2 linked regions of the Alloacidobacterium dinghuense genome follow. The protein of the gene in region 1 interacts with the protein of each later gene in a pairwise test. Links are inferred from orthologs where the notes say so. Each region holds a gene or a part of one and is shown in the gene's direction. Other genes may lie near its edges.

Evidence for each region.
Region 2: the proteins of lysA (region 1) and H7849_RS01520 interact in binary tests that used the Escherichia coli proteins (3 or more experiments, as listed by UniProt). The link is inferred for Alloacidobacterium dinghuense from one-to-one orthologs.

The regions. Positions count from the first base shown.
Region 1 is NZ_CP060394.1:2,242,652-2,245,835, reverse strand. The notes cover bases 252-3,113. They hold lysA (diaminopimelate decarboxylase), read left to right. Parts: upstream 252-974; coding sequence 975-2,252; downstream 2,253-3,113. Other genes in these bases: H7849_RS09080 (DinB family protein), read right to left, coding at 2,410-2,949; H7849_RS09090 (hypothetical protein), read left to right, coding at 415-900; H7849_RS09095 (alpha/beta fold hydrolase), read left to right, coding at 252-299. In the rest of the region: more of H7849_RS09095, read left to right, coding at 1-251; H7849_RS09075 (carboxylesterase/lipase family protein), read left to right, coding at 3,153-3,184. UniProt on the Escherichia coli protein: Specifically catalyzes the decarboxylation of meso-diaminopimelate (meso-DAP) to L-lysine. Is not active against the DD- or LL-isomers of diaminopimelate.
Region 2 is NZ_CP060394.1:383,751-386,984, forward strand. What follows is about bases 100-3,011. They hold H7849_RS01520 (response regulator transcription factor), read left to right. Parts: upstream 100-1,166; coding sequence 1,167-1,856; downstream 1,857-3,011. Other genes in these bases: H7849_RS01510 (hypothetical protein), read right to left, coding at 100-488; H7849_RS01515 (Spy/CpxP family protein refolding chaperone), read right to left, coding at 531-1,019; H7849_RS01525 (ATP-binding protein), read left to right, coding at 1,865-3,011. Outside these bases: more of H7849_RS01510, read right to left, coding at 1-99; more of H7849_RS01525, read left to right, coding at 3,012-3,234. UniProt on the Escherichia coli protein: Response regulator member of the two-component regulatory system CpxA/CpxR which responds to envelope stress response by activating expression of downstream genes including cpxP, degP, dsbA and ppiA.

The DNA.
Region 1 (3,184 bases):
GAGAGATGATGCAACTCACTCGCGCCGAAGCCGCCATCGCCATCCAGCAGGGACTGGCTTCGCGCCCAGACTCGGTCGCGACCGCGAAGACCATTCGTGTTCCCGCCTGTGTCGTCGCAGCCGCAGAAGACTACGGCAGCACCGTCGAAGACATGAAGCTACTCGCAGAAACCATCCGCAACGGCGGCTATGGGGCCGAGTTCCATGTTCTTCATGATGCAGGGCATTACGCACCCTGGGAGCAGCCCGAAACCGTCGGCCCGATCCTGCGGCGCTTCTTCGATTCAGTTGTTGGTTAAGGGAACCAAAGCCTAAGATATAGCGTACTGGCAACCGAGAGTCAGGTTCCGCAGCAGGTTCAGATCCGCAAGCACGAAAGCAAGTTCAAGCACGAAAGCGAGTTCAGGAGCAGCAATGTCACGCCGTTGGCTCTATCTCTGTTTTCCCATTTTGCTAGGCATACTGTTTATCCCGCGCGCGCAAGCATCCACCGACCGTGTTTCCTTCATGCATGACATCGATATCAGTGACACGGACGAAGCCGACGACGCGGTTTGTTTCCTCTGCTCGATTCGCGTCAACGGCAAAGTGAATGGAGACGCCGTAGCTTTTCTCGGAGGCATCCACGTCAACGGCGAAATCAATGGCGATGCCGTCTCATTTCTCGGCGATGTTGCGATGGGCGACCAGTCCCGCATCGGCGGTGATTGCGTCGTATTCGGCGGCCCGCTGCGTCGAACCGGCAACGCCACAGTGAACGGCGACACGGTGAACTTCCCATTCATCATCATCATGCTGCCGTTCATTTTCGTTGCGCTCCTCATCTATGGAGTCATCGCGCTCTTCCGCCGCAGACGATACGCAGCATATCCCATGCCTCCTCCAACGATGCGCCGATAGTGCGCGCAAAGCTGGACGCAGATTCGAAAGATAGTTAGGCTCAAAGAAATACTCCCCGTTTTTTTTGAGGCCGCTTGATTTCGACACGCCCCTTTGCCCATCCTGATCCCAGTTCTCCCCTAGCCTGCGATGGCGTAAGCCTCGAAACTCTTGCGAAAAAATTCGGCACGCCGCTGTACACCTATTCAGCCGGCCAGATCCTTCACCGGCTGCGCCTCTTTACCAGCGCATTCGCATCCATCCCGCATCTCGTCTGCTATTCGGTCAAAGCGAACTCCGCGCTGGCGATTCTGAAACTGCTCGATCAGCACGGAGCGGGCTTCGACATCGTCTCGGGCGGCGAGCTGGAGCGCATTCTACGCGTCAACAAACAAGCCGCAGAGCGCGTCGTTTTCTCCGGAGTCGGCAAGACGGCAGCCGAGATCGACCTGGCCCTCCGCTCGGGCATCCTCATCTTCAACGTGGAGAGTGCCGCCGAACTCGACTTGCTCGCTGAGCGAGCCAGCAAGCTGCGCAAGCGCGCCCGAGTCGCGCTGCGTGTCAATCCCGACGTATTCGCCGAGACCCACCCCTACATCTCCACTGGGTTGCGCGAGCATAAATTCGGCATCGATATCCGTCAGGCGCGAGCTGTCTATAAATTGGCGGCAAAACAAAAGTACCTCGATCCATGCGGGGCAAGCGTCCACATCGGTTCGCAGATCCGCAGCGCCGATCCCTTCGGCGCCGCCGCGGAACGCGTCGCGCAACTCATCCGCGATCTCCGCTCGGATGGTCTGGCCATCACTTCAGTCGACGTAGGCGGCGGCCTCGGCATCGAATACCACTCCGATCACAGCTTCAATCCTGAAGAAAAGATTCATCAGTACGCGACGGCTCTTCTGAAGTCGCTGCGGCCGATCGAAAATCTCCGGCTGCTCCTCGAGCCCGGACGCTTCATCGTCGCGCAGGCAGGAGCCCTGCTGACACGCGTCCTCTACGTGAAAAAGAACGGTGAAAAAACCTTCGTCGTCACCGACGCAGCCATGAACGACCTCATCCGTCCCGCGCTCTATCAGGCGCACCATGACATCGTGCCAGTCATGCCGCGCAAAGGCGCGCGCAAGAAGGTCGTTGACGTCGTCGGCCCCGTTTGTGAAACAGGAGACTTCTTCGCACGTGACAGAGAACTGCCCGAGCTGAAGCCGGGAGACCTGGTCGCAATCCTTGATGCTGGCGCCTACGGACTCTCACTCAGCTCAAATTACAATTCGCGTCCGCGCCCTGCTGAAGTGTTGGTCGAAGGCAAAAGAGCACGACTCATTCGCCGCCGCGAAACGATGGACGATCTCTTCGCGCCAGAACAGATCTAAAGATGTATCGACGCATAATTAGCCAGCGGTCAAGGCGCTGTCATCCTGACACTGAGCGTAGCGAAGTGGAAGGATCTGCTTTTATCTTCCGAGCACGAAAAAGGGTGCCCCATCCTTTCGCTCTTTTGCGAAAGGGTGGGAAAGCAGATACCAGAATCTACTTCACACCCTTGGCCGGGTCCCACGATCCCTGTTCCTTGCGGATGGAAACGATCTGCCCGATGTGGTACGCATTGTGCGTGCCAATGTGCGCAATGGTAGAAGCCGATTCCGCCAGCTTCTTATCGTCGGCGCTTTCGACCGCCTTTTCCCACTCCGTCATCACTGCGTCGAGTTCGCGGACCGTTGCATCCCACTTCTTGCTGTCAAAGTTGGTGAAGGTCTCGTCATTGTTGCCGCTGAATTTCTCCGGCGTCTCGCCTTTGAACTTCGCCAGCGATTGCTTGTCCCAGAAGAGAATGTGATACGTGAGCTCTCCAATGGAGTGCATATCGGGTTTGCTCTTCCAGTTCACTTGCTCTGGCGTGAGCCCTTGCACTGCGATGTTGGCCGGCACAAACCAGTCTTCCACGTTGTGCGTCGTTTTAAGCTGCTCCAGCAAAACGCCTCTCAGTGTCATCGGTTTCTCCTTGGACTGATCCTGCGCGAAAGCGTGTAAAGAAAGCGACAACATCACAAGCGCGATGAGTCTTTTCATGCTCAAAGTCTCCTCGACCATATTCAGACCGGAGACTATTCGTGTCAGCACACCTATGTCTTCAAAATTTTGATAAAGCGCTGTTTTTTTGTAGATCAGCAGCCACGTCAGCCGATCGTACGCTGGCGAGAGCCGATCGACCATCAGGCGTGATAACGTTTTTTCATTGGAAAAACTAACAAGTTCAAGAAAGGGTTTTCTGGATGCGGGTGATTCTACGAAGTGCGGCAGTTGT
Region 2 (3,234 bases), 1.9 Mb from region 1 along the record:
CGCTCCAACGCCTTCTTGACTAGCCACGGCGTTCCAAAGATCGCTATTCGGTCATTGAGAATCGCCATCCAGCGCGTATCCAGCATCTCTTGCTGTTCGCGCGCAAAGGGTTTCACAAGGAGTACCTTTTCACCCTCGTATTCGCTTGTTGCCAAGCCGTTCCGTGCTGCCGCGCGAAAGATGTATTCCCGATCGAAGCGACCTGCAACCAATAGCAGATGTTCTGTCAATTCTTCCCGTGAAGAAGATGCAGCGACCTCAATGACCTCATCGACTTCTCTATGAGCATCCACTCCAACCAAGGACACCCAATCGTAAAAATCGAGATTGTTGTTATGTGTGACTAGAAGCAAGCGGCCTTTTGAGCCTGGGTTGTGCGGGTCTTCGATACCCGCTACGATTTGGGCGCCGGCTGGAACTAGTGGCAGCAAGTTGCTGTCCAGAGGTGAAGCAAAGCCATGAATTGGAAGTGCGACAATCAAGGCCACGAAATAAGAGGATTTTCTAGGTAGCGAAAGCATTGGTTGTCCTCACTCTCTGCCTGAAGCACTGCCCAACCGGTCTGCCATTTTATCCAGTCGCAAGTGCCACCGTTTCTGAAGTTCATCTGCCTGGGTGCGCTGAACAGGGGTTAGCACCGATGTGTAGATCTTCGAGCTCAGCTGTTCTTTCTCAATGAGCAGCTTTGCAATGGTTGCGCCCTGGCGAGAGGCAATTTCCTGGACTTTGTCTACATCCTGATTTTCCTCGACTGTGGCTGCATCCATTTCTCTGACTTCGGCTGCAGCCTCGTGAACAAGCGCCGAGATTGTCGGACGTTCAGCCTGCCAGAGAGATTTGATCTGTGATATTTGCGTGTTGCTCAAATCCAATTCGTGTGCCACGTAGCCGAGAGGACCGGGATGGCGTAATCCGCGACCACACCACCCGTGCCAGCCTCGTGTCTCTGCTCGAACAATGGTGATACCAGTTACAACGAGCGCTAAAATTATGCTTGCCCAGATTACTTTTCGCTTCATATCAGGCACCTCTTCGCCACATTTCGATTCCAGCACTCAAGGCCCAAGCGTGCGATAAAGATTGGTTAAGCAGGGTAAAGTTTTGTAAAGGCTGGCGCTGTGGTCAGGGGGTTTGGACTAGTATCGAATCTGCGGTAGCTGCGCAGAATGGATCGAGTCCTTATCGTCGATGATGATGTCGAACTGTGCGAGCTCCTCTCCGAGCGTCTGAGCACCGAAGGTTTCGCAATTGAGACAGTGCAGGATGGTCCACACGGCCTTGAGCGGGCGCTATCACAGGAACATGCTCTTGTTGTCCTTGACCTGATGCTCCCCGGCATGGGCGGCCTCGATCTATTGCGCCGCCTGCGAGCGCGGTCTCCTGTTCCCGTGTTGATCTTGACTGCCCGGGGTGATGACATTGAACGGATTCTCGGGTTGGAGGTTGGAGCGGACGATTATCTGCCTAAGCCATTCAACGCACGAGAACTCATTGCACGCATTCGCGCGATTCTGCGGCGCACTCATCGCGTCAACGCGGCAGCCGATCCATTGATTGTCGGCGATATACGACTCGATCCCGCAAGGCACGAGGCCCGATTGCAAAGCTCTCTATTGAACCTGACCACCGTGGAATTTACGTTGCTCGAAATGTTGTTGCTGCATGCCGGACATGTCGTGACCCGCGAGCAACTCACGGAGACTGTGCTCGGCCGCAAGCTCGGCCCTTTCGATCGTGTCATCGATGTGCATATCAGCAATATCCGCAAGAAGCTTGGTTCGAACCATGGGGGTGAACGAATCAAAGCTGTCCGTGGCAGTGGCTATCTCCTCGTGGCGCGATCCGAGGCAGAATGAAGATCCCGATGCGTAGCCTTTTCCTAAAGATATTTCTCTGGTTCTGGGCGACAGCGATTGCTACAGGCATCGCGTTGATTATTACATTTGTCTTCGGCCCAGGAAGCGTTCCTTCGCGATGGCATTCGAGCTTGACGGACACTGCGCGATCATCCGGCATGATCGCGCTCGCAGAACTTGAACGGGGAGGCGTTCCAGCCGCATCGACTTACATCGAAAGGTTTGAACGCGATACGCAACTGCGAGCGTGTCTTTTTGATTTAAACGGACAACCCATCGCTGGAAAAGACTGCGGGACCTTTGCCGATATGAGGTCTCATGTAACAGCCACAGGAGCGTCCGACTTCGCTATCAAATACGGCATCGTTCGTGTTGCGTTGATACTCCCGGGCAGCGGCGCACGGGAGTATATTTTTGCCACTGAACTTCCTGCCGGACCTCGCGCCGCCTTGGGCGTCGATTGGGCAGCCATTGCCTTGCGATGGGGTGTCGCTTTGCTTGTCTCCGGAGGTATCTGTTACCTGCTCACCCGCTATCTCACTACGCCGATCCTGCACTTGCGAGAAGCATCTCAACAGCTGGCCGCCGGAGATTTAAGTACTCGTGCAACTGAGAAGATCGCGCGCCGGCACGACGAATTGGGAGCGCTGGTGCGCGACTTCAACGTCATGGCAGACCGCATCGCGGAGCTCGTCGCACGTCAACGTCAGCTCATCTACGATGTCTCTCATGAACTGCGCTCGCCATTAGCCAGGCTGAACGTGGCGCTCGATCTTGGACGCCGAAAAAAGGGGAACGATCCCGCCTTCGACCATATGGAACGTGACATCGAGCGGCTCAACGAGATGATCGGGCGATTGTTGACCATCGCGAGGCTTGATACCTCTGCAATCCCGGTTGAAATGGCAACAGTGAATGCAACCGAACTCGTATCTCAGATTGTTCATGACGCTGGATTCGAGTCGCAGAAACGGAATGTGGTTGTGACATTGAAAGCCCAGGAACAGCATTTCGTGCACGCGAATGCAGAGCTTCTGCACAGTGCGATCGAAAATGTAGTGCGAAATGCGATTCATTACACGGCAGACGGGACGACAGTCGAAGTCGCCCTTCAACGCGAGGAAATGGATGGCTCATGTTTTGTCTCCTTGACCATCCGTGATTACGGGCCTGGAGTTTGTGAGTCTGATCTCGGCAACATATTCCAGCCCTTCTATCGGGTCGCGGATGCGCGGGATCGTAGATCGGGAGGTGCTGGCTTAGGTTTGGCGATTGCCGATCGGGTAATCCGAAGCCATAAAGGAACGATCCGTGCCGAAAACGCTATGCCACACGGCTTGCAAATCAATATCTCGTTGCCAGAGTTGTTAGAGGACAA